Regions from separate parts of the Lactococcus sp. KTH0-1S genome, predicted to be linked through region 2. Evidence: a T-box and tRNA genes for the amino acid it is inferred to sense, from the RefSeq annotation. Region 2 holds a T-box; the other regions hold tRNA genes.

The links. A T-box is a leader RNA that pairs with one kind of tRNA and senses whether it is charged. The one in region 2 lies ahead of ACRYLU_RS11090 (valine--tRNA ligase), so its partner is inferred to be a tRNA-Val.
Region 1: it has a tRNA-Val gene. The T-box ahead of ACRYLU_RS11090 (valine--tRNA ligase) is inferred to sense a tRNA for this amino acid. The anticodon was not compared.
Region 3: it has a tRNA-Val gene. The T-box ahead of ACRYLU_RS11090 (valine--tRNA ligase) is inferred to sense a tRNA for this amino acid. The anticodon was not compared.

What each region holds. Positions count from the first base shown of each region.
Region 1 is NZ_CP195165.1:2,352,285-2,356,304, reverse strand. It holds rRNA gene ACRYLU_RS11680 (23S ribosomal RNA) at 1-1,907, shown strand, start outside; rRNA gene rrf (5S ribosomal RNA) at 1,991-2,106, shown strand; tRNA gene ACRYLU_RS11670 (tRNA-Val) at 2,110-2,182, shown strand; tRNA gene ACRYLU_RS11665 (tRNA-Tyr) at 2,218-2,298, shown strand; tRNA gene ACRYLU_RS11660 (tRNA-Trp) at 2,305-2,375, shown strand; tRNA gene ACRYLU_RS11655 (tRNA-His) at 2,386-2,458, shown strand; tRNA gene ACRYLU_RS11650 (tRNA-Gln) at 2,466-2,537, shown strand; tRNA gene ACRYLU_RS11645 (tRNA-Leu) at 2,550-2,633, shown strand; gene ACRYLU_RS11640 (transporter) at 2,765-3,220, opposite strand; gene ACRYLU_RS11635 (lysostaphin resistance A-like protein) at 3,243-3,947, opposite strand.
Region 2 is NZ_CP195165.1:2,252,404-2,256,423, forward strand. It holds gene ACRYLU_RS11090 (valine--tRNA ligase) at 1-1,079, opposite strand, end outside; T-box leader at 1,121-1,287, opposite strand; gene ACRYLU_RS11095 (FusB/FusC family EF-G-binding protein) at 1,335-1,991, opposite strand; gene ACRYLU_RS11100 (DUF1912 family protein) at 2,341-2,589, opposite strand; gene ACRYLU_RS11105 (MmcQ/YjbR family DNA-binding protein) at 2,628-2,972, opposite strand; gene ACRYLU_RS11110 (GNAT family N-acetyltransferase) at 2,973-3,482, opposite strand; gene ACRYLU_RS11115 (B3/B4 domain-containing protein) at 3,637-4,020, opposite strand, start outside.
Region 3 is NZ_CP195165.1:2,005,165-2,009,184, reverse strand. It holds rRNA gene ACRYLU_RS09810 (23S ribosomal RNA) at 1-904, shown strand, start outside; rRNA gene rrf (5S ribosomal RNA) at 988-1,103, shown strand; tRNA gene ACRYLU_RS09800 (tRNA-Val) at 1,107-1,179, shown strand; tRNA gene ACRYLU_RS09795 (tRNA-Asp) at 1,209-1,281, shown strand; tRNA gene ACRYLU_RS09790 (tRNA-Lys) at 1,299-1,371, shown strand; tRNA gene ACRYLU_RS09785 (tRNA-Leu) at 1,380-1,461, shown strand; tRNA gene ACRYLU_RS09780 (tRNA-Thr) at 1,474-1,546, shown strand; tRNA gene ACRYLU_RS09775 (tRNA-Gly) at 1,572-1,643, shown strand; tRNA gene ACRYLU_RS09770 (tRNA-Leu) at 1,679-1,764, shown strand; gene ACRYLU_RS09765 (class II fructose-bisphosphate aldolase) at 1,927-2,823, shown strand; partial or broken gene ACRYLU_RS09760 (amidase domain-containing protein) at 3,169-4,020, shown strand, end outside.

The DNA.
Region 1 (4,020 bases), 100 kb from region 2:
AGATCCGTAGTCGAAAGGGAAACAGCCCAGACCAACAGCTAAGGTCCCAAAATATATGTTAAGTGGAAAAGGATGTGGGGTTGCACAGACAACTAGGATGTTAGCTCAGAAGCAGCTATCATTCAAAGAGTGCGTAATAGCTCACTAGTCGAGTGACCCTGCGCCGAAAATGTACCGGGGCTAAACATATTACCGAAGCTTTGGATTGATATTTTATCAATGGTAGGAGAGCGTTCTTAACCGCGATGAAGGTATACCGTGAGGAGTGCTGGAGCGTTAAGAAGTGAGAATGCCGGTATGAGTAGCGCAAGATAAGTGAGAATCTTATCCACCGTAAGACTAAGGTTTCCAGGGGAAGGCTCGTCCGCCCTGGGTTAGTCGGGACCTAAGGCGAGGCCGAAAGGCGTAGTCGATGGACAACTGGTTGATATTCCAGTACTAGATATGATCGTGATGGAGGGACGCAGTAGGCTAAGAGATGCCAGTTAATGGATTCTGGTCTAAGCAGTGAGGTGTGAGATGTGTCAAATGCATTTCTCTTTAACATTGAGCTGTGATGGGGAAGCAACTACGGTTGCGAACTCTCTGATGTCACACTGCCAAGAAAAGCTTCTAGCGTAAAGTCATATCTACCCGTACCGCAAACCGACACAGGTAGTCGAGGCGAGTAGCCTCAGGTGATCGAGAGAACTCTCGTTAAGGAACTCGGCAAAATAGCCCCGTAACTTCGGGAGAAGGGGTGCTGGTGTAAAAGCCAGCCGCAGTGAATAGGCCCAAGCAACTGTTTATCAAAAACACAGCTCTCTGCTAAACCGCAAGGTGATGTATAGGGGGTGACGCCTGCCCGGTGCTGGAAGGTTAAGAGGAGTGCTTAGACGTAAGTCGAAGGTATGAATTGAAGCCCCAGTAAACGGCGGCCGTAACTATAACGGTCCTAAGGTAGCGAAATTCCTTGTCGGGTAAGTTCCGACCCGCACGAAAGGCGTAATGATTTGGGCACTGTCTCAACGAGAGACTCGGTGAAATTTTAGTACCTGTGAAGATGCAGGTTACCCGCGACAGGACGGAAAGACCCCATGGAGCTTTACTGTAGTTTGATATTGAGTACCTGTAAGTCATGTACAGGATAGGTAGGAGCCATTGAAATAGGGACGCTAGTTTCTATTGAGGCGTTGTTGGGATACTACCCTTGACTTATGGTTACTCTAACCCGCTGGCATAATCGGCCAGGGAGACAGTGTCTGACGGACAGTTTGACTGGGGCGGTCGCCTCCTAAAGAGTAACGGAGGCGCTCAAAGGTTGGCTCAGATTGGTTGGAAATCAATCGTAGAGTGTAAAGGTAAAAGCCAGCTTGACTGCGAGAGCTACAACTCGAGCAGGTAGGAAACTAGGACTTAGTGATCCGGTGGTACCGCATGGAAGGGCCATCGCTCAACGGATAAAAGCTACCCTGGGGATAACAGGCTTATCTCCCCCAAGAGTTCACATCGACGGGGAGGTTTGGCACCTCGATGTCGGCTCGTCGCATCCTGGGGCTGTAGTCGGTCCCAAGGGTTGGGCTGTTCGCCCATTAAAGCGGCACGCGAGCTGGGTTCAGAACGTCGTGAGACAGTTCGGTCCCTATCCGTCGCGGGCGTAGGTAATTTGAGAGGATCTGTCCTTAGTACGAGAGGACCGGGATGGACTTACCGCTGGTGTACCAGTTGTTCCGCCAGGAGCACGGCTGGATAGCTATGTAGGGAAGGGATAAGCGCTGAAAGCATCTAAGTGCGAAGCCCACCTCAAGATGAGATTACCCATTCGTAAGAATTAAGAGCCCAGAGAGATGATCTGGTAGATAGGCTGGAAGTGGAAGAGTTGCGAGACTTGGAGCGGACCAGTACTAATCGCTCGAGGACTTTACCAAAAGAGTCAAATATAATAGGCTTATGGTTTAAAAGTTAGAAGAATTGTTATTTAGTTTTGAATGTTCAAGGTAACATTTAATGATTTGGTCATCATTGCGATGGAGATACACCTGTTCCCATGTCGAACACAGAAGTTAAGTCCATCTACGGCGGAAGTACTTGGGGGTTGCCCCCTGGGAGATAGGCGAGTGGCCAAGTTTTGGGAGTTTAGCTCAGCTGGGAGAGCATCTGCCTTACAAGCAGAGGGTCAGCGGTTCGATCCCGTTAACTCCCATTGGTTGTTTCAGCCATTAAGTGAATAAAGAGTTTGGAAGGGTAGCGAAGAGGCTAAACGCGGCGGACTGTAAATCCGCTCCTTCGGGTTCGGGGGTTCGAATCCCTCCCCTTCCATAGAAAACGGGCATCGTATAAAGGTAGTACAAAGGTCTCCAAAACCTTTAGTGTGGGTTCAATTCCTGCTGCCCGTGTTTCATTATGGCGGATGTGGTGAAGTGGTTAACACACCGGCTTGTGGCGCCGGCACTCGCGAGTTCGATCCTCGTCATCCGCCTTTTTAATGGGGTATAGCCAAGCGGTAAGGCAAGGGACTTTGACTCCCTCATGCGTTGGTTCGAATCCAGCTACCCCAGTTGTTATGTTTCGCCGAAGTGGCGGAATAGGCAGACGCGCCAGACTCAAAATCTGGTTCCTTCACGGGAGTGCCGGTTCGACCCCGGCCTTCGGCATAACATAAAAGCTAACATGCCTATTGTTAGCTTTTTTTATATAATTAATTGGATTATTTTATAGTTAACAAAAAACTACTGAAAATTATTGAATTCAGTAGTTTTTTGTTATATTAAATGCGTTTTTAAAATCAGTAAAAGCGTAAAGTCTGAACTGAAAAGCTTGCTCCAACAATGATAAAAATATAGCCAATAATCAAGGATTTGAGAATATTTCCGTCGCCATGAACGATTAGAGGAATCAAAAATCCTGCTAAGCACAGAATTGGGGTCCATGTTCTAGTTGCTAGATTATGCCAGGCTAAATAGAAAATTAATAGTGAAAGAATTGCTCCCACAGCTAGAATTAAAATCAGTAGTGTAGAGTTGATTGCTGTTAGATTACCATTTATCCAGAAGACGCCATGTTTTAGTATCTCATCCACCTTTCCTCTGTAAGTCCCATCAATATCATACCGTTGCCAATCTACTTTAAAAAAAGTATGGTTTAAGGCAATATAAGTGATGGTAATAAGTAGCGAAAGAATGGAATATAAAAATAAAATCCATCTTTTAATATTATTTGGTTTGTTTATAAAATTTTTCATAGTTCTCCTTTTTACATTATTTTTAATAAGGTAATAGTTTAAAAAATGTGTCTAGTAGTTTGATTGCAGATCCACTAAAAAGATTCACTGAGCTATGGACAATCGCGCTCTCGATGAAATTATTTCTTTTTGAATAAACCCAAGTAATAATAAAAGAAAGGATGAGATATGGAAGTAAGTACCAAGAAAATCCTGTATGGACAAGAGCGAAAAGTAGAGAAGAGATTAGAAAGGCAATCTTTTTATTAGTTATTGAACCAAAAACATAACTTCTAAACAATAGCTCTTCCGAAAGTGGAACAATAATTCCTAGTATATATTTTTGACAAATGGTTGGTAGTTGGCCTAAAATATCCGACATACCAGTATCACTCGTCACGGAAGAAATAATTTGTGTTTTTAGGACAAATACTGTTGCTAGATAATTAATTGTTAAAGTGAAAAACACAATCCCCATCAGCCCAAAAATACGCTTTAAATGCCAGTTTTTAAGTGTGTTTTTTAGATACCCAAGCTTCCAAGCAATTATAAAAATGAGTATTAATACCACAGTCATTAATAGTGGGAAGGTCCAAGAAGAATTAGTATATAAAAAATCGGTAAAGAAAAAGATTCTTTTATTAAAGAAATAGGCAAAAACTAAAACAAGGGGATATTGATAAAGAATGTTTAATAAAAGAAAAAATAGAATTCCTAAAATATTAATTTTGTATTTTTTTAAAATCATGGCTGTTCTCTTGTAAAAATTTTTAGTGAGTGTTGCAGGTTCATCACTATAAATTTTTGAAGTTCATTTAAAT
Region 2 (4,020 bases):
TGTGTTGACAAACGTGGTTCAACAACCACTCCTGTTCGCTCTGAGTGCCCAACTTCATGGCGGACTGGTTTTATATCAAGCAATTGGCCCAATTCCTTGAGGTCAGCAACAATTTGTTTGCGGGCTTCAAAACGGTCAAGTCCTTCATATTTTCCACCATTTTCATTGATGGTTCCGTCATTGTTCATCATGTTAATCATTGGCAAATCATGACGCATCGCAACTTCAAAGTCATTAGGGTCATGCGCAGGCGTAATTTTTACAACCCCAGTTCCTTTTTCCATATCAGCATGGTCGTCTGTCAAAATCGGAATGACCCGATTAATGATTGGGAGGATAACATTTTTGCCCACTAAATGTTTATAGCGTTCATCTTTTTCATTGACGATAACAGCTGTATCACCAAGGAAAGTTTCTGGACGTGTTGTGGCGATTTCAACAAACTCATCACTTCCTTCAATTTGGTAAGTGATGTGGTAAAAAGCCCCATCAATTTCTTTGTGAATGACTTCAATGTCTGACAAAGCAGTCATCGCTTTTGGATCCCAGTTGATGAGTTTTTCACCACGGTAAATCCAACCTTTATTGTAAAGTTGAACAAAAACTTTACGAACCGCTTGTGAAAGGCCTTCATCAAGAGTAAAACGTTCACGAGAATAATCCACTGAGATTCCCATTTTACCCCATTGTTCCTTTATTGTTGTGGCATATTCATCTTTCCACTCCCAAACTTTATCAAGGAATTTTTCACGTCCAAGGTCTTGTGGTAAAATACCATCTTCAGCAAGGCGGGCAGCAACTTTTGCCTGAGTGGCAATCCCCGCATGGTCCATTCCTGGCAACCAAAGCGTATCAAAACCTTGCATCCGTTTTTGACGGATGATGATGTCTTGCAAAGTTGTATCCCAAGCATGACCCAAGTGGAGTTTTCCGGTCACATTTGGTGGTGGAATAACGATGCTATAAGGCTCTGCATCGGGATTTCCAGAAGGTTTGAAAACATCAGCTTCAAGCCATTTTTCGTAGCGTCCTGCTTCAACCTCTGTCGGGTTGAATTTTGGGGTTAGTTCGTTTGTCATGTTTTTCTCCTTTGGGTACAAAAAAAGCACCCTGATTTATTCTCCAGGGTGCTTCCGCACGGTACCACCTGATTTTCGTCAATTGACGACACTCATTTTATGCCATAATTTTCTTGAAATGACGCAACCTTCATAAAGTTTGACTGAACACTTTCACCAGCCGTGTTCTCTCTATAAGTCTTGCTTTATTACTCCTCGTCAACTTGTTTTTATTTTAGCAGAATTCTTGTTTTTTTACAAGATACTTCTAAATTTTTATTTTTCTTTAATGATTTCTAAAAAATGCTCCAAGCCTTCTTTGGCTTGAATTTGCTGATTACATTGTTCAGAATCTAAGCAAATATAGGTGCCATTTTTAGTATAAGTGCCGTCAGCCCCTCTTTTTGTTGTCGCTAGAAATTGAGTGACAATACTTGTTTTTTGGCAAATGGCACAGATATTTTTCATACTGCCAGAGATACTGCCATAAAAACCACGCCCGTCAGCGGTCAAAAGATATTTTCGACTACTTGAAACTTCATTCCAAGCAAAGTAAGTGACATCACGTAAATCCCATTGACTTGTCGCTGGAATTTTTAACTTTTTAACTTTTTTGAAAGCTTTTTTCATTTGAGCTTCGCTCGGTAAATGAAAAGCTTCGACCAAAGTTTTAAGTTCTGTCAGTAATTTTTCAGCTTGTTCTCTTGATAATTTAGGATTATCAATGGCTGATAAGTATTCTTGGATAGCAACTTTTACTGACAGATTATTTTCACTGACAAGACTGTCAGCATTTTCAGCAATTTGCGAAATTTCTGTGGCGACTTGGGCGTAAACTGCCTCAACTGTCGATTTATCATTGACAGAGTGATAGACATTGACCAGGTCAAAGGTCAGGTATTTAATTCGATTATATTCATATGGTTTTAACATTTTCTTATTCCTTAAGATGTGAACCCGACTGCTTTGAAGTTATGAAAATTGAGAAAATGCGGTTCTGTGCAAGGCACAGGTTCCATTTTGTCCATTTTCATCCACTTCAAGGAGGGTGAACTCAATTTGTTCTTATCCGCAAAGAAATAAGACTTTGCGGTAATCTAAGCGAGAGCTCTTACTCGCACTTGATTACCAACCATCTTCTTAAAATTCATTTGAATCTCCTTAAGATGTGAGCCCGACTGCTTTGAAGTTATGAAAATTAGGAAATTGCGGTTCTGTGCAAGGCACAGGTTCCATTTTCTCTATTTTCATCCACTTCAAGGAGGGCGAACTCAATTATTAATTAAAATGTTTTTGTTCCAAAATCTGGAACGTCATGGAAATCTTTACCATTTTTGTAGTTTTCAAATTTTCCTTGCAAAAATTGGTAAGCGTCTAAACGACTTTCATAGCGAATAGCTGCTTCTTTCGCTTCTTTTTTACCGTCTTCTGTGGCAATTTTTTCAGCGGCTTTCATGGCAAGTTCAGAAATTTGAACTTGTTGGTCCACCCATTCTTGAAAATCTTTTAAAAAATTTTGTTCGTAAGTCATTTTTTCTCCTATTAAAATTCAGAGCATTCGGCTCATCATTATCTTTTGGGTTTGATTAAATCATAGCTTTGCTCAACCATTTTGCAAACTTGCTCATCAGCAACATCTCCACCAAGTAAAACATCGTTCCAATGCGTTTTATTCATGTGAAATGCTGGATTAATATCCACAAAGAAATCTCGCAATTCGATTGCGATTTCTGGCTTCTGCTTGATTGCGATATTGACTCGGCCTTCTCGCTCAGAAATATAAGCAAATGATTTTTTATTCTTTAAATGTCGCATCACTACCGTTGGCTGACCCTTCTCCATTTTGGCAAAGGGAGTATCTGCAAAAGTCGGCCCAAGAGACAAGCAAAAATCAATAAGTTCTTTTTTATTCATCTATTTATTCAGCTCCAATTGATAAGCAAAACGGTCACCTTCAAATTGAACAAGTCCTCGCTTTACAAAGCCTTCACGTTCAAAGACATGTTGCATCAATTTATTGACCGGGTGGGTATCTATGCGAAAATCAGAGTATCCTTTAGATAACATCAAGGTAAAAATATTTGAAAATAGATATCTTGTCAAAGATTGTCCACGAAATTCGTTAGACAAAGCAATTCGATGAATGGTCACATAATCAAAATTTTGATTTGACCAAGCGCCGTCAGTGATTTGAGTATAAGCTGGTTCTTCACCTGTAATAATTGCACAATAACCGGCTATTTTATCATCAACTAGCAAGACATAGGCCTGTTCTTTCGCAAAATCCTCTTCAATATCAAAAACTGCTGGATAAGCATTTTGCCATTGGTCACTCCCAGAATCAGCCAAAAAAGCTCTCGCTTCTTCAATAATTTTCATAATTGAAAGCAAATCTTTCGGGCCTGCTTTTCTCATATAAATCATATAAAACCTCGGATTTTTTCTATTTCTCATAAAAATAATTAATGACAGAACCGTCAGATTTACTGACGGCTCTTTTTTATTGACAGTATTATCAACTTTCCTATCAAATCTCTTATCTGTCAGTAAATCTGATTTCTTTAGATGTCACAAAACGCTAGTTTAAAGAAATTTCTGGATTTTCTTTAGTGACTAGGAGTACCTGTGCTGTTCCTCCTAAATATTTTTCACTCAATTCAGCTAATTTTTGAGTTGCAGCATCTAGAACTTCACCGCGTTCAGGGTCAACAGATTCAATAATCAAAAAAGCACTTTTGGTTTGTTCTGTCAGCATCGTTCTTTGACCATCACGCCAATTCCATGAGCGACAAACTGCCCCCTCATCATCAAGATAGCAGATTTCACCAGGCAAAGCATTATCAGCTTCATCATCACCCAAAGCCAAGAAATGTTCGCCACCAACAGCTTTTGTCAAACGTAGATTTCCTGCAAAAGTATCAATATCCTCACCACCAGCAGGTAGCCCATAGTTCAAGCTAAT
Region 3 (4,020 bases), 250 kb from region 2:
CTCAACGAGAGACTCGGTGAAATTTTAGTACCTGTGAAGATGCAGGTTACCCGCGACAGGACGGAAAGACCCCATGGAGCTTTACTGTAGTTTGATATTGAGTACCTGTAAGTCATGTACAGGATAGGTAGGAGCCATTGAAATAGGGACGCTAGTTTCTATTGAGGCGTTGTTGGGATACTACCCTTGACTTATGGTTACTCTAACCCGCTGGCATAATCGGCCAGGGAGACAGTGTCTGACGGACAGTTTGACTGGGGCGGTCGCCTCCTAAAGAGTAACGGAGGCGCTCAAAGGTTGGCTCAGATTGGTTGGAAATCAATCGTAGAGTGTAAAGGTAAAAGCCAGCTTGACTGCGAGAGCTACAACTCGAGCAGGTAGGAAACTAGGACTTAGTGATCCGGTGGTACCGCATGGAAGGGCCATCGCTCAACGGATAAAAGCTACCCTGGGGATAACAGGCTTATCTCCCCCAAGAGTTCACATCGACGGGGAGGTTTGGCACCTCGATGTCGGCTCGTCGCATCCTGGGGCTGTAGTCGGTCCCAAGGGTTGGGCTGTTCGCCCATTAAAGCGGCACGCGAGCTGGGTTCAGAACGTCGTGAGACAGTTCGGTCCCTATCCGTCGCGGGCGTAGGTAATTTGAGAGGATCTGTCCTTAGTACGAGAGGACCGGGATGGACTTACCGCTGGTGTACCAGTTGTTCCGCCAGGAGCACGGCTGGATAGCTATGTAGGGAAGGGATAAGCGCTGAAAGCATCTAAGTGCGAAGCCCACCTCAAGATGAGATTACCCATTCGTAAGAATTAAGAGCCCAGAGAGATGATCTGGTAGATAGGCTGGAAGTGGAAGAGTTGCGAGACTTGGAGCGGACCAGTACTAATCGCTCGAGGACTTTACCAAAAGAGTCAAATATAATAGGCTTATGGTTTAAAAGTTAGAAGAATTGTTATTTAGTTTTGAATGTTCAAGGTAACATTTAATGATTTGGTCATCATTGCGATGGAGATACACCTGTTCCCATGTCGAACACAGAAGTTAAGTCCATCTACGGCGGAAGTACTTGGGGGTTGCCCCCTGGGAGATAGGCGAGTGGCCAAGTTTTGGGAGTTTAGCTCAGCTGGGAGAGCATCTGCCTTACAAGCAGAGGGTCAGCGGTTCGATCCCGTTAACTCCCATTGGTTGTTTCAGCCATTAAGTGAATAAAGGTTCTGTAGTGTAGCGGTTATCACGTCGCCCTGTCACGGCGAAGATCGCGGGTTCGATTCCCGTCAGAACCGTTAGTAGAAATACTAATGACTCGTTAGCTCAGTTGGTAGAGCATTTGACTTTTAATCAAAGGGTCGCTGGTTCGAGCCCAGCACGGGTCATAATCCTAGCGGATGTGGCGGAATTGGCAGACGCACTAGATTTAGGATCTAGCGCTTAACGGCGTGGGGGTTCAAGTCCCTTCATCCGCATACTAGGTATTAGCCGACTTAGCTCAGTTGGTAGAGCATCTGATTTGTAATCAGAGGGTCGCGTGTTCGAATCATGTAGTCGGCATTGTCGGAAGACACAAAGTTTAAGTGCGAACGTAGTTCAGGGGTAGAACACAACCTTGCCATGGTTGGGGTCGCGAGTTCGAATCTCGTCGTTCGCTTGATAATTCTCCCAAGTGGGAGTTTTTGTATAATACCCGGGGTGGCGGAACTGGCAGACGCACAGGACTTAAAATCCTGCGAGGGGTAACCTTCGTACCGGTTCGAAACCGGTCCTCGGGATATGCTAAGATTAATAGTTATTAAACTATTAATCTTTTTTTATCTTTCTTTAAGAATGGCTTAATAAAGCGGTTACTTTGGTTTTTTGCGAGCTTGGACTAGAAAAATACTTCACAAAATGCTATACTAGGTAAGTAATAAAATATTCGGAGGAATTTTGAAATGGCAATCGTTTCAGCAGAAAAATTCGTACAAGCCGCTCGTGATAACGGATACGCTATCGGTGGTTTCAACACAAACAACCTTGAATGGACTCAAGCTATCTTGCGTGCAGCAGAAGCTAAAAAGACTCCAGTATTGATCCAAACTTCTATGGGTGCGGCTAAATACATGGGTGGTTACAAAATGTGTAAACTCCTCATTGAAACTCTTGTAGAATCAATGGGAATCACAGTTCCAGTTGCTATTCACCTTGACCACGGTCATTTTGATGATGCTTTGGAATGTATCGAAGTTGGTTACTCATCATTGATGTTTGACGGTTCACATCTTCCAATCGAAGAAAACCTTAAACTTGCTGAAGAAGTAATCGCTAAAGCTCATGCTAAAGGCATCTCAGTTGAATGTGAAGTTGGTTCAATTGGTGGTGAAGAAGACGGTATTGTTGGTGAAGGTGAACTTGCTCCTATTGATGATGCAGTTGCAATGGCTAAACTTGGTGTTGACTTCCTTGCAGCAGGTATCGGTAACATTCACGGTCCTTACCCAGAAAACTGGAAAGGTCTTCACATCGATCACCTTGAAAAATTGAACAAAGCACTCGTTGAAGCTATGGGACACAATGTGCCAATCGTACTTCACGGTGGTTCTGGTATCCCTGATGATCAAATCAAAGAAGCTATCGCTAATGGTGTAGCTAAAGTTAACGTTAATACTGAATGCCAACTTGCTTTCGCAGCTGCTACTCGTAAATTCGTTAATGAATTTGATGCTAATGAAGCAGAATACATGAAGAAAAAACTTTTCGACCCACGTAAATTCTTGAAACCTGGTTTCGATGCAATTACTGCGTCTGTTGAAGAACGTATCGACGTATTCGGTTCAGCAAACAAAGCTTAATCATCTTTTAAAATATGATTAAATAAACGTTTGTCATTTTTGACAGGCGTTTTTTTATAATTTTAAAAAATGAATATGATGTGGATGGCAATAAAAATATATTTGGATTTATTCTTATTTTAAAAGAATTTGCTATTTTTTAAATTTATGTTCCATAAATATGAGTGATTAGTTTGACTTATGTAGCTTTGAATGTTACAATTATGTTAGAGTCGATGTCTTTGAGAGGACAATGTTGAAATTATTATGTTTGGTGTGGAGGATAAGTTAAAATTGATTAATAGTATTAAAATAACGCATTTGAAAAAAGATAAATTTATTGCAGGGACGGCACTAATTTTGGGAATGACTGCTTTTGGCGTAGCTGGACATGCTGACGAGGTCACTGTTGCAAATTCTGGTGATACTTTAGAGCTAACTTCGGATGCGCCAACAACTGTAAGTAGTTCAAGTATAGAGACGTCAAGTGCGAATAGTACAAGTGGATCAGTTGCACCGTTAACATTAGATACAAGCGATTCAAGTTCTACGTTTAGTTCAAATAATTCGAATGCTTCATTTGAATCTATTAGCTCAGACGCGTCGTCAGGCTCAGGTAGTTTGAGTTCAAGTAGCTCAGATGCTTCATCAAGCTCAAGCAGTTCAAGCTCAAGTTCTCCATCAAATTCAAATGGTTCAAGCTCATCTTCAAAACCGGATAGCTCTGAGTCAACATCAAAACCAAATAATTCAAATTCATCAGCGAATAACAGTTCAGATAGTAAGTCTTCTATAACCACTCAAGTACCATCAAAATCTGTTTCTACAACAGGACCCTCGGTTTCACTATCTACGTCTGCACATTCAAACTATTCGCAGGATAATTCTTACTATCAAGCGTCAACTGTAATGCAGAGTCCTAATTCTTCATCTGATTCAGCTGTATCTGTTTATACGGTCCTGTTTTGAAGAAAATTCAAGCTGCTAAACCGATTTAAAAAATTGATTCGTCTAGTACGGAAGCTTTTATCAAAAGTATTGCAGACCGAGTAAGAATTTTGGCTGGCAAGAATAATTTGTATGCTTCAATTATTTTGGCACAGGCTATTTTAGAATCTGGTTCTGGTCAAAGTAATATGAGTCAGCAATATTTTAATATTTTCAATATTACAGGTGCATATTTAGGGAAATCAATTTCGTTTAAAACACAAGAATTTT